DNA from 3 places in the Mycolicibacterium fallax genome. Region 1 is predicted to be linked to each of the others. Evidence: predicted binding sites of a transcription regulator. Region 1 holds the regulator's gene; each other region holds the start of a gene.

The links. Region 1 encodes LexA, which represses DNA repair genes until DNA is damaged. Its sites were predicted from a motif close to CGAACANNTGTTCG; they were not measured.
Region 2: the regulator LexA is predicted to act here: its motif matches at 5,362-5,375, upstream of cofD (2-phospho-L-lactate transferase).
Region 3: the regulator LexA is predicted to act here: its motif matches at 5,103-5,116, upstream of G6N10_RS04065 (DUF222 domain-containing protein).

Annotation. Positions count from the first base shown of each region.
Region 1 is NZ_AP022603.1:464,634-472,312, forward strand. Features, by position in the region: gene G6N10_RS02210 (acyl-CoA dehydrogenase family protein) at 1-983, shown strand, start outside; gene G6N10_RS02215 (LGFP repeat-containing protein) at 1,205-3,325, shown strand; gene lexA (transcriptional repressor LexA) at 3,347-4,024, opposite strand; gene G6N10_RS02225 (MmpS family transport accessory protein) at 4,154-4,585, shown strand; gene G6N10_RS02230 (MMPL/RND family transporter) at 4,582-7,548, shown strand; gene G6N10_RS02235 (LysM peptidoglycan-binding domain-containing protein) at 7,679-7,679, shown strand, end outside.
Region 2 is NZ_AP022603.1:2,008,559-2,016,237, reverse strand. Features, by position in the region: gene rfbD (dTDP-4-dehydrorhamnose reductase) at 1-268, shown strand, start outside; gene G6N10_RS09540 (glycosyltransferase family 2 protein) at 286-1,179, shown strand; gene manB (mannose-1-phosphate guanylyltransferase ManB) at 1,176-2,261, shown strand; gene G6N10_RS09530 (NUDIX hydrolase) at 2,243-2,803, opposite strand; gene G6N10_RS09525 (coenzyme F420-0:L-glutamate ligase) at 2,800-4,155, opposite strand; gene cofD (2-phospho-L-lactate transferase) at 4,152-5,144, opposite strand; gene G6N10_RS09515 (WhiB family transcriptional regulator) at 5,483-5,818, shown strand; gene G6N10_RS09510 (metallopeptidase family protein) at 5,861-6,352, opposite strand; gene G6N10_RS09505 (DUF3499 domain-containing protein) at 6,418-6,846, shown strand; gene G6N10_RS09500 (phosphomannomutase/phosphoglucomutase) at 6,926-7,679, shown strand, end outside.
Region 3 is NZ_AP022603.1:854,936-862,614, reverse strand. Features, by position in the region: gene G6N10_RS04080 (hypothetical protein) at 1-456, shown strand, start outside; gene G6N10_RS04075 (malate synthase G) at 548-2,743, shown strand; gene G6N10_RS04070 (substrate-binding domain-containing protein) at 2,849-5,059, shown strand; gene G6N10_RS04065 (DUF222 domain-containing protein) at 5,171-6,025, shown strand; gene G6N10_RS04060 (IS256 family transposase) at 6,119-7,447, opposite strand; gene G6N10_RS20560 (hypothetical protein) at 7,659-7,679, opposite strand, start outside.

The DNA.
Region 1 (7,679 bases):
TGGCGGTGCCCGAGGAGTTCGGCGGCGGCGGCACCGACGACTTCCGCTACAACGTGGTGCTGGTGGAGGAGACCGTCGCGGGCCGCTACAGCGGGCTGGGCTTCTCGCTGCACAACGACGTGTGCCTGCCGTACCTGCTGCGACTGTGCAACGACGAGCAGAAGCAGCGCTGGCTGCCCGGCTTCTGCAGCGGTGAGCTGATCACCGCCATCGCGATGACCGAGCCGGGCACCGGCAGCGACCTGCAGGGCATCAAGACCCGCGCGGTCCGCGACGGTGACCACTACATCCTCAACGGCTCGAAGACCTTCATCACCAACGGCATCCACTCCGACCTGGTGATCGTGGTCGCCCAGACCGACCCGGACAAGGGCGCGCTGGGCTTCTCGCTGCTGGTCGTGGAGCGCGGCATGGCGGGCTTCGAGCGCGGCCGCCACCTGGACAAGATGGGTCTGGACGCCCAGGACACCGCCGAACTGTCCTTCACCGACGTCCGGGTGCCGGTGGCCAACCTGCTCGGCGAGGAGGGTCAGGGCTTCGTCTACCTGATGCAGAACCTGCCCCAGGAGCGGATCTCGATCGCCGTGATGGCCGCCGCCGCGATGGAGGCGGTGCTGGAGGAGACCCTGCAGTACACCAAGGACCGCAAGGCCTTCGGCCGCTCGATCGGCAGCTTCCAGAACAGCCGGTTCCTGCTGGCCGAACTGGCCACCGAGACCACCGCCGTGCGGATCATGATCGACGAGTTCCTCAAGCTGCACCTGGAGGAGAAGCTCACCATCGAGCAGGCCGCGATGGCCAAGTGGTGGTCCACCGAGCAGCAGGTGAAGCTGATCGACCGGTGCCTGCAACTGCACGGCGGCTACGGCTATATGCGGGAATACCCGGTCGCGCGGGCCTACATGGATGCCCGCGTGCAGACCATCTACGGCGGCACCACCGAAATCATGAAGGAAATCATCGGGCGCAGCCTCGGCGTCTGAACGACGGCGACCACCCGCGGGCCCCGGCAGCAGGCCGGGGTCCGCGGCGCGTTTCGCCAGCAAATTGCCCGGCGAAACGGGTCGCGGCTGCGGCTCATTTCCATCTCAGATCGGTATTGTCCGAAGGTGACGACCACCCGAAGTCCCAGCAACCGCATAGTGTCACGAGGTTGAGAATCGTGACGAAGGTGTTTTGTGGGACGCGACCGCTGGGAGTGTGCATGACGAGGCAACGAAGCCCGTGGCGATGGGCGATGGGGCGCGCGACCGTCGCGTGCGTCGCGCTGGTCGCGATGGTCGGCCTGATGGCCGCCGCGCCGGCCTCGGCCACCCCCGAGGGTGACGCCGACGTCGCCATCACCGACGCCTGGAACGCCGCCGGTGGGGTGGCTTCCACGCTGGGGGACAAGGACGGCGGGGTCTACGCCGCCGGCCCCGGATTCGTGCAGAACTTCGCCGCCGGTGCCATCTACTACACCCCGGCCACCGGCGCCCGGATCATGCACGGCGCGATCCTGGACCGCTACCGCGCCCTCGGCGGCCCGGACGGCGACCTGGGCTTCCCGACCATCGATGAGGGCCCGGGCCGGGTCAGCCCGGAGTCGCGCAACAGCACCTTCTCCGCCGCGGACAATCCGGTCATCTTCTGGACCCCGGAGACCGGCGCGTGGGTGGTCCGCGGCGCGATGAACGCGGCCTGGGACCGGCTCGGCGGCTCGGCCGGCGCGCTCGGCGTGCCGGTGGAGGACGAGACCTACGCCGGCTCGGTGATCAACCAGCGCTTCGTCAACGGCCTGATCTCCTACGACACCGCGACCGCCACCTTCACCACCGAACCGCCGGAGCTGGCCGGTGAGCTGGCCGGCCTGACGGTCCCGGCCGATCCCGCGACCGCGATCAACCTGGCCTATCGGATGGCCGGCGGACCCGACGGTCCGCTCGGCGCCCGCGACGGCGACGCCTACTCGATCGGCGATGAGGGGACCGCGCAGAACTTCGCCAACGGCAAGATCTACTACACCGTCGACACCGGGGCGCACGCGCTGACCGGTGCCATTCTGGCCCGCTACGAGTCCGCCGGCGGCCCGACCGGGGAGCTGGCCTTCCCGACCAGCGGTGAGGTCGACGGCGGGGTCCCCGACAGCAAACAGGTCAGCTTCGCCGCACCGGATCACCCGGTCATCTTCTGGACCGAGGAGCACGGCGCCATCGTCGTCAACGGCCCGGTCAAGACGGCCTGGGACAAGCTCGGTGGGCCGACCGGCGCGCTCGGCATCCCGATCGCCGAGCACGACATCAACCGCGATGTGATGAGCCAGCGCTTCAGCGGCGGCGAGATCACCTGGAACGCCACGGACCGCACCTTCACCACCAAGCCCGATGAGTTGGCCGGTTCCCTGGAGGGCATCGAGGTGCCCAACCAGCCGCTGCCGAACGTGCCGGCCGCTCCGCCGGTCGAGCAGCCCGATTCCAGCGGTTGGAACGTGTCCTGGCTGTGGTGGCTGGTGCCGCTGCTGGTGCTGGTGGCGATCTCGGGCCTGGTCTGGCTGATCGGCCGGCGTCGGTCCGGCGCCGCGGCGGCCGCCGAGCCGACCGAGCGCCGGCAGCGCGGCCAGGATGAGTCCGACCACGGCGACGCCGATCATGGCGACACCGATTACGGCGACGACTACGGCGACTCCCACTACGGCGACTCCCACTACGGCGACTCCCACTACGGTGACTCCCACTACGGTGACGCGCACTACGGCGAGGTGACCTACGGCGACGACTACGAGGAGGGCTCCGGCTACCGGGCCGGCGACGTCGTCATCCATGACGAGCTGTTCACCCACCGCGGCGCCCACCAGGTCGAGACCACCGCGGACCTCGAGGAGAACCAGGACGTCATCAACACCGCGCCGACCCGCTACGACTTTGTCGCCGAGGGCGCGGATTTCGACGACGAGACGCCGTCGGGCCGGCACGCCGCGGTGCGCTACGAGCCGGCCGAGGAACAGACCGAGTCGGTGGACTACGCCGAACCGCTGGTCCCGCCGCTGCCGGACTGGGGCGACAAGTACGGGCTGTTCAACGATTATCAGCCCGAGGCGCTGACCCGTCCGGTCGCACAGCCGGAGCCGGACCCGGAGCCGCACGGCGGCGAGGAGTCGGCCTACCCGGCGATCCACCTGCCGCTGGAGGATCCGCATGAGGCGCCCGCGGGCTTCTCGATCAAGGCCTGCATGCGCTCGGGCAGCTACCACGTGCCGGGCGGACTGTCCTACGACGAGACGATCGCCGACATCTGGTTCGCCGACGAGCAGCACGCTCAGGCCAACGGTTTCCACCGCGCCGATTAGCCGGCGCGGTGGAGGCCGGGCCTAGATCCGGCGGATGACCGTCACGACCTTGCCCAGGATCACCGCGTCGTTGCCGGGGATCGGGTCGAAGGCCGGGTTGTGCGGCATCAGCCAGACCTGGCCGCTGGTGCGTTTGAAGGTCTTGACGGTGGCTTCGCCGTCGAGCATCGCCGCCACGATGTCGCCGTTGTCGGCGACGTTCTGCTGACGCACCACCACCCAGTCGCCGTCGCAGATGGCCGCGTCGACCATCGATTCGCCGACCACCTTGAGCAGGAACAGCGATCCCTCGCCGACCAGCTCGCGGGGCAGCGGGAAGACCTCTTCGACGGCCTCCTCGGCGAGGATCGGCCCGCCGGCGGCGATCCGGCCCAGCACCGGAACGTAGGTGGGTTCCGGCAGCGCATCGGAGCCGGCGACCTCGGTCTGCGGCACGTACGGCGTGCCGTCGGCACTGCGCACATTGACCGCGCGGGGCCGGTTGGGGTCGCGGTGCAGATAGCCCTTGCGTTCCAGGGCGCGCAGCTGATGGGCGACCGACGAGGTGGAGGTCAGGCCGACCTCGTCGCCGATCTCCCGGATGCTCGGGGGATAGCCGCGGCCGGCCACCGAGGCGCGGATCACCTCGAGGATCCGGCGCTGACGCTCGGTCAGATTCGGATCGAGATCACCGGTGCGGGGTTCGCTGCTTTCGCCCATACCTGCGAATATAGTCCGCCCGACCTGGTTTATCAAACATCTGTTCGAGATTGCTTGCGGCCGTTGGTCGATACCCTACCCCGTATGGTATTCATAACGGGTCAGGAAACCGCGACGGAGGGGTGAGTGATGCTCGCGATCATCAAACGGATGTGGATTCCGCTGGTCGTGCTGATCGCCGTGGCGCTCGGTACCACCGGCGTGCTGCAACTGCGCGGCAAATTCGGATCCGACGAGATCTTCGCCGTCGGCAACAAGACTGTGGAGACCATCGTGCCGTTCAACCCCAAGGAAGTCACCTACGAGCTGTTTGGGCCGGCATCCGCGAGCGGCCGGGTCAGCTACCTTAACGCCGACGCCCAGCCCGAGGAGGCCGTTTTCAACGGCCTGCCCTGGACGCACAGTTTCTCCACCACCATCCCGGCGGTCGTCGCCAACCTGGTCGCCCAGGGTGATGTCGGGCAGTTGGGCTGCCGGATCACCGTCAACGGCACCGTCAAGGACGAGCAGACCGTCACCGGTCCTGCCGCGCAGGCCTTCTGCCTGGTGAAGGCGGCATGAGCGAGCACGGCGGTAACCCCCGCCCCGCATTCATGCGTTTTGTCCGCGCCTTCGCGGTGCCGATCATCCTGATCTGGGTTGGGATGACCGCGGCGCTGAATCTGCTGGTGCCGCAGATCGAACCGGTGGCCCGCGAGAACGCGGTGTCGATGTCGCCGGCCGACGCGCCGTCGGTGATCGCCGCCAAGCGAATCGGCGAGGTGTTCCAGGAGTCCGACTCCGACAGCATGGTGATGGTGGTGCTGGAGGGTGACGAACCCCTGGGCACCCAGGCGCACGAGTACTACGACGACCTGGTGGTCAAGCTCGAGGCGGACACCCAGCACGTCCAGCACGTGCAGAACCTGTGGGGTGACCTGATCACCGCCGCGGGCAACCAGAGCGCCGACGGCCTGGCCGCCTACGTGCAGATCAACGTCGCGGGCAACCAGGGCAGCACCGAGGGGATGGCCTCGGTGGAGGCGGTCCGCCACATCGTCGACGCGAACCCGCCGCCGGCCGGAATCCGGGCCTACGTCACCGGGCCCGCCGCGCTGACCACGGACATGAACGAGGCCGCCGACAAGTCGATGTTCATCATGATGGGCGTCACCGGCATCGTGATCATCATCATGCTGGCACTGGTCTATCGATCGGTGTCCACGGTGTTGCTGATCCTGGCGATGGTCGGGCTGTCGATGGGCACCGCGCGCGGCGTGGTTGCGCTGCTCGGCGACCATCAGCTGCTGGGCTTCTCGACGTTCGTCGTCGCGCTGCTCTCCTCGCTGGCGATCGCGCTGGGCACCGACTACGGGATATTCCTGGTCGGGCGCTACCAGGAGGCCCGTCGCAACGGCGAGGACCCCGAGACCGCCTACTACTCGATGTTCCGCGGTACCTACCACGTTGTGCTGGGGTCCGGGCTGACCATCGCCGGTGCCACGATGTGTCTGCACTTCGCCCGGCTGGACTACTTCAGCACCCTGGGCATCCCGTCGGCGGTGGGCCTGTTGGTGGTGATCGCCGGCGCGCTGACCGCGGCCCCCGCGATCGTCACGGTGGCCACCCGGTTCGGTCTGCTGGAGCCCAAGGGTGCGGCCAACACCCGCCGGTGGCGGCGGATCGGCACCGCCGCGGCGCGCTGGCCGCTGCCCGTCGCGGTGTCGGCCATCCTGGTCACCCTGGTCGGCCTGTTGATCATGCCGACCATGAAGATCAGCTTCAACGATCGCTACTACATCCCCCAGGACGTGCCGTCCAACATCGGCTACACCGCCGCCGAGCGGCATTTCAGCGCCGCCACGATGAACCCGGACATCCTGATGGTCGAGGCCGACCACGACCTGCGCAACCCCGCGGACATGATCGTGCTGGACCGGATCGCCAAGGCGCTCTTCCGCACCGACGGGGTGGCCCGGGTCCAGGGCATCACCCGGCCGCTCGGCTCGCCCATCGAGCACAGCTCGATCCCGTTCCAGGTCAGCATGCAGGCCCTGCCGATCACCCAGAACCTGCAGTTCATGAAGGACCGGATGGCCGACATGAAGAAGATGGCCGATGACCTCGGCGCGGTGATCGGGCCGATGGAACGCATGCAGACGCTGATGAACAGCATGGGTGCCACCACGGCGGACATGACCGCCAACATGACCGTGATGACCGGCAACCTCGACGAGATGCGGGACAACATCGCCGATTTCGATGATGCCGCCCGGCCGATCCGCAACTACTTCTACTTCGAGCAGAACTGCGTCAACATCCCGATCTGTGCGGCGGGACGAGCGGTCTTCGAGGCGCTCGACGGCGTGGACAAGTTCAGTGGGAACATGACCGCGCTGCTGGGCAACATGACCAACGTCGAGACGCTGTTCCCGCAGTTGGCCGCGCAGCTGCCGCCGGTCATCGCGGTCACCAAGTCCATGCAGGCCACCCTGCTGACGCTGCACAGCAGCTTCAACGGGCTGGTCACCCAGATGAGCCGGATGACCGACACGGCCACCGCGATGGGCGAGGCCTTCGACGCCTCGAAGAACGACGACTTCTTCTACCTGCCGCCGGAGGCCTTCGACAACCCGGACTTCCAGCGTGGCCTGGAACTGTTCCTGTCCCCGGACGGCAAGGCGGCCCGGTTCATCATCGTCAACGAGAACGATCCGGCGACCCCGGCGGGTATCGCGGCGGTCAAACCGGTGCTGGAGGCGGCCCACGCCGCGGTCAAGGGCACCCCGCTGGCCGGCGCCGACTTCTATATGACCGGCACGGCCGCGAGCTACTACGACATCCAGACCGGCATGACCTACGACATCCTGCTGGTCGGGCTGGCCGCGGCGACGCTGATCTTCGTGGTGATGCTGGTCATCACCCGCTCGCTGGTGGCGGCCGCGGTGATCGTCGGCACCGTGCTGCTGTCGCTGGGTGCGGCGTTCGGGTTGTCGGTGCTGCTCTGGCAGCACATCCTGGGCCTGGAGCTGAACTGGATCGCGCCGGTGTTCGGGGTGATCATCCTGTTGGCGGTGGGCTCGGACTACAACCTGCTGCTGGTCTCGCGATTCAAGGAGGAGATCGGCGCCGGCCTCAACACCGGGATCATCCGGTCGATGGGCGGCACCGGCGGGGTGGTGACCGCAGCCGGGCTGGTGTTCGCGTTCACCATGGCCTCGATGGTGGCCAGCGACCTGAGCTCGATCGGGCAGGCCGGTTCGACGATCGCCCTGGGCCTGTTGTTCGACACCCTGATCGTCCGGTCCTTCATGACGCCGTCGCTGGCCGCGCTGCTCGGGCGGTGGTTCTGGTGGCCGCAGCGGGTCCGCCCGCGCCCGGCCAGTGCGATGCTGCGGCCCTACGGTCCGCGTGCCCTGGTGCGCTCCCTGATGCTCGGTGAGGGCAAGGACCGGGAGGGTAAGGACCGGGAGGGTAAGGACCGAGAGGCCGATGGCCCCGACGGTGCGCCCGATCGACCGGAGGGTGAGGGCGCCCCCGCCTGAACTGTCGGACCCTCGCTCTAATGTTCGGACACAGTTCGATTACACGTTCGAAAGCCGCTGGTGTTTCGAACGGATGAACGATTACTGTATCGAACAGAGGATCGAGACACCGACCCGGAAGGGGACCGCCA
Region 2 (7,679 bases), 1.5 Mb from region 1:
CGACGTGACGATGCCGATCGTGCACGCCGCGAACGCCGGTGCGGTCAGCCGGTACCGGCAGGCCCGCGCGGTGTACGCCGCGGCGGGCGCCGACCCGAAACTGGTGCGGCCGGTGCCCAGCGCCCGGCACCCGCGCCCGGCGGCCCGGCCGGGCTACTCGGCGCTCGGCTCGGTGCTGTCCGAACGGGCCGGACTGACCCGGTTGCGGGACTGGCGGGCCGCCCTCGACGATGCGCTGAGCGGCGTCGGCGGCCCCGGCCACCGCTGACCGTTTACCCTCTAGCGGTGACCGACGAATTGCCCGTGGTGACGGTGACCTATTCACCGGGTGAGCACCTCGAACGGTTCCTGTCGTCGCTGACAGTGGCCACCGACCGCCCGGCGACGGTGGTGATCGCCGACAACGGGTCCACCGACGGAGCCCCCGAGGAGGCCGTCGAGCGCTACCCCAACGCGGTGTTGCTGCGCACCGGCGGCAACCTCGGTTACGGCAGCGCGGTCAACCGCGGCGTCGCCAGCGTCGCCGACGGCGACCCGGAGTTCATCGTGATCGCCAACCCCGACGTGGTGTGGAGCCCCGGCAGCATCGACGCGCTGCTGGAGGTGGCGCGGCGCTGGCCGCGGGCCGGCGCGGTGGGCCCGCTGATCCGCGACCCGGACGGCTCGGTGTACCCCTCGGCGCGGCAGCTGCCCAGCATCGTGCGGGGCGGCATGCACGCCGTCGTCGGCCCGTTCTGGAAGAGCAACCCGTGGACCGCCGCCTACCGCCAGGATCACCAGGCGCCCAGCGAGCGTGCCGTCGGCTGGCTGTCGGGGTCCTGTCTGCTGGTCCGGCGCGAGGCATTCGAGGAGATCGGCGGCTTCGACGAGCGCTACTTCATGTACATGGAGGACGTCGACCTCGGCGACCGGCTGGGCCGGGCCGGCTGGCAGAACGTCTTCGCCCCGTCCGCGGAAATCCTGCACGACAAGGGGCATTCCACCGGCCGGGATCCGGCCCGCAACCTGGCCGCGCATCACCGGAGCACCTGGACCTACCTGTCCGACCGGCACACCGGGGCCGCCAAGGCCCCGCTGCGCTGGGCGATGCGCGGCGCCCTGGCGGCGCGGTCGCGGCTGGTGGTGCGCAAGTCCCGGCGGGAGATGTCCCGGCGGGAGATGAGGAAGGGCAACCGATGAGCACACTGGATCCCAAGCAGGTCGACGCGGTCGTTCTGGTCGGCGGCAAGGGCACCCGGCTGCGTCCGCTGACGCTGTCCAAGCCCAAGCCGATGCTGCCGACCGCCGGGCTGCCGTTCCTGACCCACCTGCTGTCTCGGATCGCCGCGGCCGGCATCGAGCACGTGGTGCTCGGCACCTCGTTCCAGGCCGAGGTGTTCGAGGTCGAGTTCGGTGACGGCGCCAAGCTGGGGTTGCAGATCGACTACGTCTTCGAGCCGGAGCCGCTGGGCACCGGCGGCGGCATCGCCAACGTGCTGCCCGCGCTGCGCCACGACACCGTCGCGGTGTTCAACGGCGACGTGCTCTCCGGCGTCGACGAGCTCGAGCTGCTGCGCTTCCACGCCGAGAAGAACGCCGACGTCACGCTGCACCTGGTGCGGGTGGCCGACCCGCGCGCCTTCGGCTCGGTGCCCACCGACGCCGACGGCCGGGTCACCGCGTTCCTGGAGAAGACCCAGGATCCGCCCACCGACCAGATCAACGCCGGCTGCTACGTGTTCAACCGCGCCGTCATCGAGGCGCTGCCGCGCGGGCGCGAACTGTCGGTGGAGCGCGAGGTGTTCCCGCGACTGCTGGCCGACGGGGTGCCGATCTTCGGCTACGTCGACGCCAGCTACTGGCGCGACATGGGCACCCCGGAGGACTTCGTGCGCGGCTCGGCGGATCTGGTGCGCGGCATCGCGCCGTCGCCGGCGCTGGCCGGGCACCGCGGCGAATCACTGGTGCACGACGGGGCCTCGGTCGCGCCGGGCGCGCTGCTCTACGGCGGCACCGTGGTCGGCCGCGGCGCCGAGATCGGGCCGGGGGTGCGGCTGGACGGCGCGGTGATCTTCGACGGCGCCAAGGTCGAGGCCGGTTCGGTGATCGAGCGGTCGATCGTCGGCTACGGCGCGAAGATCGGGCCGCGGGCGCTGATCCGGGACGGCATCGTCGGCGACGGCGCCGACATCGGCGCCCGCTGCGAGCTGCTGCGCGGCGCCCGGGTGTGGCCGGGCGTGGTGCTGCCGGACTGCGGGATCCGCTACTCCAGCGACGTGTAGTTCGCCGCCGCCGCGGTGGCCACCGCGACCAGCCGGGTCAGCGCGGCGTCGCTGCCGGCCGGCAGCGCGTCCACCGGCCACCAGCCCAGATCCAGCGACTCGTCGCTGCGGGCGGGCTCGGCGCCCGGCGGCGCGACGGCGACGAACTGCAGATCCAGGTGCCGGGTCGGGCGGCCCAACGAGCAGGTCAGCGCGTGCACGTGCAGGGTGGCCAGGTCGGGCAGCAGCCGCAGCCCGGCGATGCCGGACTCCTCGGTGGCCTCCCGCAGCGCCGCCGCGCGGATGTCGCCGTCCTCGGGTTCGCAGTGCCCGCCGAGCTGCACCCAGCGGCCCAGCCGCGGATGCAGCGTCAGCAGCACCCGGGTCCCGGTGTGGTCGAGCACCGCCGCCGAGGCGGTGATGTGCCCGGGCTCGCAGGCCCGCTCGCAGGCGTCGGCGCGGGCCAGCACGAAACCGAGCACCGCCTGGCGCAGCGCGTCCCGGTCGTCGTCGGGGGCGTCCCAGTCGGTCAGCGTCGCGACCACCGAGGCGTGCAGGCTCACAGCGTGACCAGCAGGTCGCCGGCCGGACCGACCGGGCGCGGCTCGGTCAGCGCGTCGGGATCCTCCGGATATCCGACGGCGACGGCGCCCAACGGTGCCCAGTCCGGCGGCAGCGCCAACTCGGCGCGCACCACATCGGGGGCGAAGATCGTCGAGCCGATCCAGCAGCTGCCCACCCCGCGGGCGGCCAGCGCCACCAGCAGGGCCTGCACGGCCGCGCCCGCGGCGACGGTGAACATGGTCTGCTCGGCGGCGTTGCGCGCGGCGTCGGGATAGTGGTGCGCGCCCTCGGGCACCAGGAACGGGATCAGCACCTCCGGCGCGTCGTAGAGGATCTGCCCGCGGGCCAGCCGGGCCTGCACCGATTCGGCCGACCGGCCGTCGCCGCGCAGGTCGGCGCGCCAGCGTTCGGTCAACGCCGCCAGCACCGCGGCGCGGCGGGCCGGGGTGCGCAGCCAGAGGAACCGGACCGGCCGGCTGTGGTGCGGGGCCGGGGCGGTCAGCGCGTCGGCGCAGGCCGCCTCGATCAGCTCCGGGGCGACCGGCGCGGCGGCGAACCGGCGCACCGAACGGCGCAGCGGCACCGCCTGGCGGCGGCCCAGCTCGATCGCCTCGGCGGTGCCCAGCCAGAACAGATCCTCGGTGCCTGCGCGCAGCAGGTCGCGGCCGGTGGACCCGTCGTCGGGCAGCCGCAGCCCGCGGACCACCGCGACCGGGATGCCGGTGAGCTTGCCCTTGACCAGGTCGGCGGCCGCGGCGATCTCGTCGGCGAGGGCCACCTCGGTGACCAGCAGGTCGTTGCCGTGCTCGTCGACGGCGCCGCAGTAGTTGTAGAGCACCGGCAGCCCCGCGGCGCCGATCGCGGTGTCGGTCTGCCCGTTGCGCCAGGCCCGGCCCATCGTGTCGGTGATGACGATGGCGACCTCGATGCCGAGCAGCTCGCGCAGCCGCGACCGCAGAGCTGCCGCGCTGGCATCGGGATCGGTTGGCAGCAGGGCCAATTCGCCGCTGTCGACGTTCGAGCCGTCCACCCCGGCGGCGGCCTGGATCAGGCCGTAGGAGTTCTCGGTGATCAGCGTGCGGCCCTTGCGGGCCAGCACCCGCACCGCCTCCTCGTCGATCAGCTTGCGCCGCAACGCATCCCGCTGCTCGGGGTCGGCAGGCGCGGCGACGATGCGGCCCTCGCACTTGGACACGATCTTGCTGGTGACGACAACGACGTCGGCATCGGTCAGCCAGGGCGCCGCGGCCGCCAGTGCGGCCGCCAGGTCGTCGCCCGGCCGAAACTCCGGCAGCCCGGCCACCGGCAGCACCTGCAGTTCGGCGCCGGTGCCGTGCTCAACGACGGTCACGCCGGCAACCCGGCCAGGTCCAGCCCGGCGCGCACCATCTGCGCGGTGGCCGCCGGATCGGTCATCAAAAGCGGTACCGCGCGCACCTGCACGCCCGGCACCTCGGCGCGGTCGCCCTCGCTGATCAGCCAGCCGTCGAGCAGTCCGGTACCCGAACGCGCACCGTAATGCTGCGCCACGGCCTGCGAACTGGATTCCACGCCGAGCACACTCAGGCATTCGTCGGCCATCCCGCGCAGCGGTTTTCCGGCGATGATGGGGGAGTAGCCGATCACCGGTGCGGCGGTGGAGCGCAGCGCGCCGCGGATCCCCGGGACGGCCAGGATCGCCCCGATGCTGACCACCGGGTTCGACGGCGCGAGGAACACGACGTCGGCCTCGGCCAGCGCCTCGGCGACCCCGGGGCCCGCGGTGGCCTGTTCGGCGCCGACGAACGCGAAGCTGTGCGTGGGGATCTGGGCCCGGTAGCGCACCCACCACTCCTGGAAGTGGATGGCCCGGCGGTCCCCGGTGTCCGGATCGGTGATCACCACGTGGGTTTCGCAGCGGTCGTCGCTGGCCGGCAGCAGGGCGGCGCCGGGCTGCCAGCGCGCGCACAGCGCCTCGGTGACCTGGCCGAGCGGATACCCGGCCCGCAGCATCTGGCTGCGCACCAGGTGGGTGGCCAGGTCGCGGTCGCCGAGGCCGAACCAGTCCGGTTGTATGCCGTAGGCGGCCAGTTCCTCCTTGGCGTGCCAGGTTTCGTTGCGATGGCCCCAGCCGCGTTCCGGGTCGATGCCGCCGCCGAGGGTGTACATGCAGGTGTCGAGGTCCGGGCAGATCCGCACCCCGTGCATCCAGGCGTCGTCGCCGATATTGACCACGGCGGTCAGTTGGTGCTCGCCGGGGTCGGCGCCGGACCCGGCGAACTGCCCGAGCCCCAGCAACTTCTGCACACCCAACAGGAACCGGGCGCCGCCGACGCCGCCGACCAAAACGGTGACCTTCACGTCGAACGAGCCTAGGGCGTCGCCGGCCGCCGGGGTTGACCGGCGTCTCGGTGTGGTTACTAACACGACACGCGGGTGTTTCGACACACCGGATTGTCGGCGGAAAATGCTATGGCGGACGCCCGAATCGCTTGACCTCGGCAGCTAACCCGTGTCTAATCACACCAGTGTCATTTCCCGGTACGTCACACCGGTTCCGGTGTCGCAGACCGGAATTCGATCGAATGTTCGAATGAAATGGCGCCAGTTCAATAGTGGATGAGCACGATCTTGCGGACGACAACCACGACACGAGGATGAGGAGGGGGAACATGTCCTTTGAGCATTTTTTGGGCGCGATGGCAAATACTTCCCGCGCCGACATCGTTCCGACTCCGCTGGGGCTGCCGGGCCTGCCGCCTCGGCCGCACCTGAGCCTGGTGACCGACGCGTTCGACGCCGGATCGGAACTTGTCGACGATCAGTGGCAGGAGCGCGCGCTGTGCGCGCAGACCGACCCCGAGGCGTTCTTCCCGGAGAAGGGCGGCTCCACCCGCGAGGCCAAGCGCATCTGCCTGGGCTGCGAGGTCAAGGACGCGTGCCTGGAGTACGCGCTGGCCAACGATGAGCGGTTCGGCATCTGGGGCGGACTGTCCGAGCGGGAGCGTCGTCGGCTCAAACGCGGCGTGATCTAGCCGGCAGTACCCGAGCCGGCCACGCCGGCAACCGCTGCGAGGTCAGTCGCCGATCGTGGGGTCGATAACGGAGGGTTCGACTCCAAGATGGGTGGCCACCTGGGCGACCAGGATCTCGTGCAGCAGATCCCCCAATTCCACGGTGTCTTTGGCGCGCCGTTCAATCGGGCGGCGGAACAACACGATTCGTGCCCGGGTGGCCTGGCCCCGGACGTCCACGCCCGCCGGGATCAGCCGGGCCAGCGCGATCGGCCCGTCGGCAATCACCTCGGGCGGGAAGTTCACGTTCTCCGGGTCGCGCGCGGAGATTCGCGGGATCTCGTCGACCGCCACATCCAGCTCGGACAGCCGCTGATGCCAGCGCCGTTCGATCGGCTCGTAGGCCTCCAGCACCGCCATGTCGAAACGCTCGGCGCGGCTGCGCCAACCCGGGACCGACGGCGGCAGCAGCGGCCCACGGAATGCGCGTCCGTGCCGCGCGGCGGCGCGGGCACTGCGGGGTTTGGCCACGCTGGGATCGTAACGGTTGGACATCGGAGCGGCCGCGATGCCGCGTGTCCGGTACCCGGTGGCCGACCCGGCAGGATAGCCTCACAGCCGTGAATGTTGCTCGTCGCTGCTGCCGGCCGGGGTGCCCCCATTATGCCGTGGCGACGCTGACCTTCGTCTACGCGGACTCCACCGCCGTCGTCGGCCCGCTGGCCACGATCCGTGAGCCGCACTCCTGGGATCTGTGCGTCGGCCACGCCAGCCGGATCACCGCCCCCCGGGGCTGGGAGCTGGTCCGGCACGCCGGACCGCTGCCCACCAATCCCGACGAGGACGACCTGGTCGCGCTGGCCGACGCGGTCCGCGAGGGCGGCCGCGACACCCGCGGTGCCGCGGTGCGGGCCGGGTTCGTCGATCCGGCCGGCTCCCCGGGCGGCGCCCCGGCGACCGCCTCGCTGCTGAGCCCGCCGGCCAACCGGCCGACCACGATGGGTCGGCGCCGCGGGCACCTGCGGGTTTTGCCGGACCCGGCCGACTAGTCTCCGCGGAGCGGCAACAGCGCTACGGCGACCGACTAGGCTGACGGCAGACATTCCCCGTCCCGTCAGGAGTTTTCCGATGTCCCGACCCGCCGCGGCGGTCCACCGTGTCATCAAGGCCTACGACGTCCGCGGCGTCGTCGGCGAACAGATCGACGAGGCGTTCGTCGCCGAGGTCGGCGGCGCGTTTGCCCGGCTGGTCCGCGGCGAGGCGTCCCAGGTGGTGATCGGCCACGACATGCGGGAGAGTTCCCCGGCGCTGGCGGCCGCGTTCGCCGACGGGGTGCGGGCGCAGGGACTCGACGTGGTGCGGATCGGGCTGGCCTCCACCGACCAGCTGTACTTCGCCTCCGGCCTGCTGGACTGCCCCGGCGCGATGTTCACCGCGAGCCACAACCCGGCCGCCTACAACGGCATCAAGCTGTGCCGGGCCGGCGCCAAACCGGTCGGCCAGGACACCGGGCTGGCCGAGATCCGCGACGAGGTCATCGCCGGGGTGCCCGGCCACGACGGCCCGCCCGGCGCGGTCACCGACCGTGACGTGCTCGCCGACTACGGCGCGTTCCTGCGCACCCTGGTCGACGTGACCGGACTGCGTCCGCTGCGGGTGGCCGTCGACGCCGGCAACGGCATGGCCGGGCACACCGCCCCGGCGGTGCTCGGCCCGATCGAGGCGCTGACCATGCTGCCGCTGTACTTCGAGCTCGACGGCAGCTTCCCCAACCACGAGGCCAACCCGCTGGATCCGGCGAACCTGGTGGACCTGCAGCGCTTCGTCGTGGAGACCGGCGCCGACATCGGCCTGGCCTTCGACGGCGACGCCGACCGGTGCT
Region 3 (7,679 bases), 390 kb from region 1:
AAAGCAGCAGCCATGCTGGCCACGCTGGCCGCCGCGACGGCCCTGACCCCGATCCCGGTCGCCGTCGCCAACCCGGACTGCGCTCCGGCGACGGTGCGGCTGACCTCGGTGAGCGCCGAGGCCACCGACGGCACCCTGACCGGGACCCCGGCCGGCACCGACACCCCGATCCGGCTGCGCGGCGACCTGCGCGCCTACCACCGATCGGTCGGCTTCGGCGACGACGCCCCGGCGGCGGTGACCCGCTGGGACCAGGCCCTGGCGCGGGTCAGCGAGCCGATCGATCCCAACGACCCGAACTGGTACGGCAAGGGCAAGGGCCGGGCGTTCGCCACCCGGGCCCTCGACGACATCGCCACCGAGTTCCCCGACGGCACGCTGCGGGTGTCTTACTCCCCCGGCGATCGGCCGGCCGACTGGTGCGCGATCAACTTCATCCAACCGGTCGCCGATTAGCGGTTGGACCCGCTGCTGTCAATACCCGGTATTACTGCCCGGTATTATGGATTGGTTGCCGATATCGCCGAGACCGAGGACTGAGGGACTGATGACTGAACGCGTCGAGGTTGGCTCGCTGCAGGTGGCCAAGGAACTGCACGATTTCATCACCAACGAGGCGCTGCCCGGGACCGGCGTGGATCCGGACAGCTTCTGGGCCGGCGTCGACAAGGTCGTCGTCGACCTCACCCCGGAGAACGAGGCGCTGCTGGCCCGCCGGGACGAGCTGCAGGCCCAGGTCGACAAGTGGCACCGGCACCGCGTGCTGGACAAGCACGATCCGGCGGCCTATCGGGAGTTCCTCACCGAGATCGGTTACCTGCAGCCGGAGCCGGAGGACTTCGCGGTCACCACCGCCGGTGTCGACGCCGAGATCACCTCCACCTGCGGCCCGCAGCTGGTGGTGCCGATCCTCAACGCCCGCTTCGCGCTGAACGCCGCCAACGCCCGCTGGGGCTCGCTGTATGACGCGCTGTACGGCACCGACGTCATCCCGGAGACCGACGGCGCGGAAAAGGGCAAGGGCTACAACAAGGTTCGCGGCGACAAGGTCATTGCCTACGCCCGCGCCTTCCTCGACGACTCCACCCCGCTGGAATCCGGCTCGTGGTCCAGTGCCACCGGCCTTGCGGTCGTCGACGGCGCGCTGAGCATCACCCTCGACGACGGCGGCGCCGCCGGGCTGGCCGACGCCGCCCAGTTCTCCGGCTACACCGGTGCGGCCGATTCGCCGTCGACGGTGCTGCTGGTCAACCACGGCCTGCACATCGAGATCGTCATCGACCCGGAGTCCGCGGTCGGATCGACCGACGCCGCCGGCATCGCCGATCTGGTGCTGGAGTCCGCGGTCACCACGATCATGGACTTCGAGGACTCGATCACCGCGGTCGACGCCGCCGACAAGGTGCTCGGCTACCGCAACTGGCTCGGCCTGAACAAGGGCGACCTGTCCGAGGAGGTCAGCAAGGGCGACCGCACCTTCACCCGGGTGCTCAACGAAGACCGCAGCTACACCGGCCCGGACGGCGAGGAGTTCACCCTGCCCGGCCGCAGCCTGCTGTTCGTCCGCAACGTCGGGCACCTGATGACCAACGACGCGATCGTCTTCGCCGACGGCCGCGAGGTGCCCGAGGGCATCCAGGACGCGCTGTTCACCAGCCTGATCGCGCTGCACGGCCTGACCGCCTCCGAGGAGAACGGCCCGCTGACCAACAGCCGGACCGGATCGATCTACATCGTGAAGCCGAAGATGCACGGCCCCGACGAGGTCGCGTTCGCCGCCAAGCTCTTCAGCCAGGTGGAGGACGTTCTGGGGCTGCCGCAGGCCACCCTGAAGATCGGCATCATGGACGAGGAGCGGCGCACCAGCGCCAACCTGAAGGCGTGCATCAAGGCCGCCTCCGACCGGGTCGCGTTCATCAACACCGGCTTCCTGGACCGCACCGGCGACGAGATTCACACCTCGATGGAGGCCGGCCCGATGATCCGCAAGGGTGCGATGAAGACGCAGCCGTGGATCCTGGCCTACGAGGACCGCAACGTCGACACCGGCCTGGCCTGCGGCCTGCCGGGCAAGGCGCAGATCGGCAAGGGCATGTGGGCGATGCCGGACCTGATGGCCGACATGGTCGCGCAGAAGGGCGCCCAGCCGCGCGCCGGTGCCACCACCGCCTGGGTGCCGTCGCCGACCGCGGCCACCCTGCACGCCATGCACTACCACCAGGTCGACGTGGCCGCCGTGCAGCAGGAGCTGGCCGGCAAGAGCCGCACCACCCTCGACGAGCTGCTGACGATCCCCGTCGTCGACACCTCGGCGCTGCAGTGGTCCCCGGAGGACATCCACGAGGAGATCGACAACAACTGCCAGTCCATCCTGGGCTACGTGGTGCGCTGGATCGACCAGGGTGTCGGCTGCTCGAAGGTGCCCGACATCCACGACATCGCCCTGATGGAGGACCGTGCCACGCTGCGGATCTCCAGCCAGCTGCTGGCCAACTGGCTGCGCCACGGCGTCATCACCGCCGAGGACGTCCGGGCCAGCCTGGAGCGGATGGCCCCGATCGTCGACCGGCAGAACGCCGACGACCCGGCCTACCTGCCGATGGCGCCGAACTTCGACGACTCGATCGCCTTCCTGGCCGCCCAGGAGCTGATCCTGGAGGGCGCGGCGCAGCCCAACGGCTACACCGAACCGATCCTTCATCGACGCCGTCGCGAGTTCAAGGCTCGGCACGCCGCTAACTAAACTCGGTGCTGGCCGGGCGGTGGGGGGTCCGCCGCCCGGGCGGTCAGCATGTTCTGAATACGGGGTCGACGGAGAGGTTACGGACGGCTATGGGTAGGCATCTCTATGGGTAGGCACAGCGTTCCCGACGATGACGACTCCACCGCCCCCGGCGACGAGTTCACCGCCCCCGGCGAGGAGTTCGCAGCCCCCGGCGACGAGTTCGCCGCCCCCGGCGAGGAGTTCACCGCCCCCGACGACGCCGAGTGGGCTGAGTCCGATGAGGCGGTGCACTGGGCCCGGTCCGGCGAGGACCTGAGCTGGGATGACGCCGGGGCCGTCGACGACGGCTCGATGGACTACACCGCCGAGGACGACGACAGCGAGGACGATCCCGCCGACGTCGACTACGCCGGGGATTACGGCGACCGGGGCGCCGCGGAGTACGCCGAGGGCGACTTTGCCGGCGAGTACGCCGATGACTACTCCGACGGCGACTACTCCGATGACGATTACGCCGATTACCCCGACACCGGCGACACCTACTCCGACTACGCCGACGGCACCCCGGAGGCCCCCGAGTACACCCGCGCGGCCGCCGCGGCGCCGGTCGCCTCCCGCAGCCACCGCAGCGACGGCGAGCTGACCGGCAGCCACCGCATCGTCACCCAGGGCCGCCGCGGCGTCAGCCGGGGCGTGGTGGTCGCGCTGATCACCGTCGTCGCGGTGGTTGGGGTGTTCATCCTGTGGCGGTTCTTCGCCGGGGTGCTCGACGACCGCAACACCGTGGCCGCCGGCAATTGCCTGGAGGGCGACGTCAAGGTCGCCGTCGTCGCGGACCCGGCCATCGCCGGGGTGATCGCCGAATTCGCCGAACAGTTCAACGCCGAGGCCGACCCGGTCGGTGACCACTGCCCCGCCGTCGCGGTGTTGCCCGCCGACTCGCGCACCGTCACCGCCGGTTTGGTCGGCGAGTGGCCGGCCGACCTGGGCGACCAGCCCGCGCTGTGGATCCCCGGCAGTACCGCGTCGGTGGCCCGGGTGCAGGCCGCGCTCGGCCCGCAGCTGATCGCCTCCAGCACGTCGCTGGCCAGCTCGCCGGTGCTGCTGGCGGTGCGCCCCGAGCTGAAGGAAAAGCTCGGCGACCAGAATTGGTCGACGCTGCCCGGCCTGCAGACCGCCCCCGGTTCGCTCGATGGGCTCGGCCTGCCCGGCTGGGGTTCGCTGCGGCTGGCCCTGCCGGTCATCGGCGACAGCGATGCCGCCTTCCTGGCCGCCGAGGCGATCTCGGCCGCCGACCCGGCCGGCGGGGCCGCCGGGGTGCGCACCCTGGTCTCCGCGCAACCGGAGGCGGCAGGCGAGTCCGCGGACACCGCGTTCGACGCGCTGCTCGACGCGACGGATTCCGCGGCGGCGCCGGTACATGCCGTCGTCACCACCGAGCAGCGACTGTTCCAGCGTGCGACCGACCTGTCCGATCCGGGGGCGAGCCTGGCCGGCTGGCTGCCGCCCGGGCCGGTCGCCGTCGCCGACTTCCCCGCCGTGCAGTTCAAGGGTGATTGGCTGACCGGCGAGCAGATGAGCGCCACCAGCCAGTTCGAGCGCTATCTGGCCGCCCCGGACCGTCAGTCCGCACTGGCCAACGCCGGTTTCCGGGTCAAGGATCAGCCGAACCCGGACAGCACCGTGGTGGACTTCGGGGCCTCGATCGACAACCGGGTGCCGGTGGGCGACGATGCCGCCCGCGCGACGCTGGCCAATGTCCTCGACGCGCCGGCCGGCGGTGCCACCACCTCGATCATGCTGGACCGTTCGCTGGATCTGGGCGCCGTCAGGGGCGCGTTGAATGCCCGGTTGGGCGCGTTGTCCCCGGCGTCGTCGGTGGGTCTGACGACGTTCGACGGCGGCTCGAGTACGACGGCGGTGACGGTTGGGCCGTTGTCCGACGAGGTCGACGGCGCACCGCGGCGTGACACCCTGATCGGCACGCTGGACGGGATGTCGGCGTCCGGCGGTGGCGCGGTGTCCTTCACCACGCTGCGCAATGTGCTCGACGAGGCCCGGATCGCCTACCAGCCCGGTCAGGTCAACTCGGTGCTGGTGATCACCTCCGGCCCGCACACCGACCAGTCCTTGGGCGCCGAGGGCCTGCAGGAGCTGGTTCGCAGCAGTGTCGACCCGGCCAAGCCGATTCAGATCAACGTCATCAACGTCGGCGACGATCCGGACCGCCCGACCTGGGAGTCGGTCGCGCAGATCAGCGGAGGCAGCTTCACGGCGGTGCCGGCGTCGGACTCCCCCGAGTTCGCCACCGCGCTGGACCGCCTGCTGAGTTAACCGGCCTCGAGCGGCGGCCCGCCAAGGCGGCCGAAAATCTTATCGAACAATTATTCGATACGGGTGGATTTGCCCTGGCGGGTGTCGCAAACCGGGCGTAGATTAGACAGTATGTTCGAATCAACGGTGCACGACCCCGGGGAACTCGCCGCCCTGGACGACGCCGCCCTGATCGACACCATCACCGACGCCACCCGCATCACCGCCGCCATAGAAGCCCGGCGCCTGGCCGCCCTGGCCGAATTCGCCCACCGCCGCTGCGACCAAGCCCTACACCCCTCCTGGGGCTGCGACGACTGGGACAACGCCGCCGCCGAAATCGCCGCCGCCCTGACCCCGCACCACGGCCGCGCAATGAACCTGATGGACACCGGCCTGGCCCTACGCGACCGACTCCCCGCCATCGGCGCCCTACTACTGGGCGGCCACATCACCGCAGCCACCGCCACCACCATCGCCCACCGCACCGCCCTGATCAACGACCCCACCGCCCTGACCCACGTCGACACCGACCTCGCCGACGCCGCCACCGGCTGGGGCCCACTGTCGAACTACAAACTCGACCAAGCCATCGACACCATCGTCGACCGCCACGACCCCGACGCCGTCCGCCGCGCCCGCACCACCATCCGCAGCCGCGACATCACCATCGGCGACCCCCGCACCGACCGCGACGGCCTGACCGCCCTCTACGGCCGACTCGCCACCCCCGACGCCGCCCTGCTCGACGCCACCCTGACCGCCATGGCCAAAAGCGTCTGCGACGACGACCCCCGCACCCTGGCCCAACGCCGCGCCGACGCCCTCGGCGCCCTGGCCGCCCACACCGACCACCTCATCTGCGCCTGCGAGGACCCCGACTGCACCGCCAAAACCGGACCCCACCCCGCCACCCACATCACCATCCACATCCTGGCCAACGCCGCCTGTGTTTTGTCAATAGGTTTCCGGCCGTTTGAGCGCTAATTTTCCGGCCATGTTGTTGGGATTTCCGGCCATGTGAGCGCTGCGGTTGGGCGATGGGGACTGTCCGATTAACGGTGTAAGCGGCGTCTTTTGTTAGGTGGTTTCGCTGGCCGGCATGCGGTCGGCGAAGGTGATCGCGAAGGCGTTCAGCGCTGGTTTCCAGCGCATGGTCCATCGCTTCTGGCCGGTCCCGGTCGGGTCCAGTGACCGGGTGACCAAGTATAGGCATTTCAGGGCTGCCTGCTCATTGGGAAAGTGCCCGCGAGCCCGGATCGCGCGGCGGTAGCGGGCGTTCAATGATTCGATGGCGTTGGTCGAGCAGATCACCTTCCTGATCTCGGTGTCGTAGTCCAGGAACGGGATGAACTCACTCCAGGCATTGCGCCACAACCGAATTGCGGCTGGATACCGGTTACCCCACTCGGCCTCGAACGCATCCAAGGCCGCTGCGGCGGCCTCGGCGTTGACCGCGGTGTAGATCGGTTTGATGGCCTTGGCGACCGCATCACGGTGCTGACGGCCCACATAGCGGAACGTGCCCCGGATCAGGTGGATGACACACGTCTGGACCACGGTGTCGGGGAACGCCGCCCCGACCGATTGCGGTAGTCCTTTGAGGCCGTCGCAGACCAGGAAGAAGATGTCGGCCACCCCGCGGTTCTTGAGCTCGGTGAGCACCGACAGCCAGTACTTGGCCGACTCGCCGTCGCCCTCACCGGCCCACATCCCCAGCACGTCACGCCGACCGTTGAGGTCGACCCCGATCGCGGCGTAGACCGGCCGGGGCCCGACCTGGCCGTCACGAATCTTGACGTGCAGGGCGTCGATGAACACCGCGGCGTACACCCGCTCCAGCGGGCGGGTGTGCCAGGCGGTCATCTCCTCCACGACCCGGTCGGTGATCCTGCTGACGGTGTCTTTGGAGACCTCGGCCCCGTAGATGTCGGCGAAATGGGCGCTGATCTCCCCGGTGGTGAGCCCGCGGGCATACAGGGACAGGATCACCTCGTCGACATCGGCCAGGCGGCGCTGGCGCTTCTTGACGATGTGTGGCTCAAACGTGCCCGCCCGGTCCCGGGGGACGTCGATCTCAACGCTGCCACAAGAATCAGTGAGCACCGTCTTGGAACGGAACCCGTTGCGCGAATTGCCACTTCCCTTGCCAGCCGGATCACGGCGGTCATAGCCCAAGTGCTCGGAGAGCTCCTCGTCCAAGGCCGTCTCGATGACCGTTTTGGTCATCGCCTTGAGCAACCCGCCCGGCCCCGTCAGCGACATACCGGCCTCGCGCGCCTGGCGCACCAGCTCGCGGGCGACCTCCAACTCATCAACACCACGGCTGCCAGGGACATCGATCGCCGCCGCAGCGGCCTCATCTTCAGATTTCTGTGATGGCTCCACAGCCACGACAGTCTCGGTCATTTCATGACCCTTTCCGCCCCCGACACACCGAGGGCCGTTGGGCCACTTACACCGTTACTGCGATAGTCCCGGGCGATGGGCTGGGTCATGGTCGGATTGTGTTGCGGCACTGTGGATTTGTGGTCGGAGGGGGTGGGTCAGAAGGGTGGCTGGTGGGGGTTCGGTGTCGGTGGGGGCTGGTGGCGGGGCTCCAATCGTCGAAGTTGTCGGGCTAGGGCGCGGGGCGGCCGGT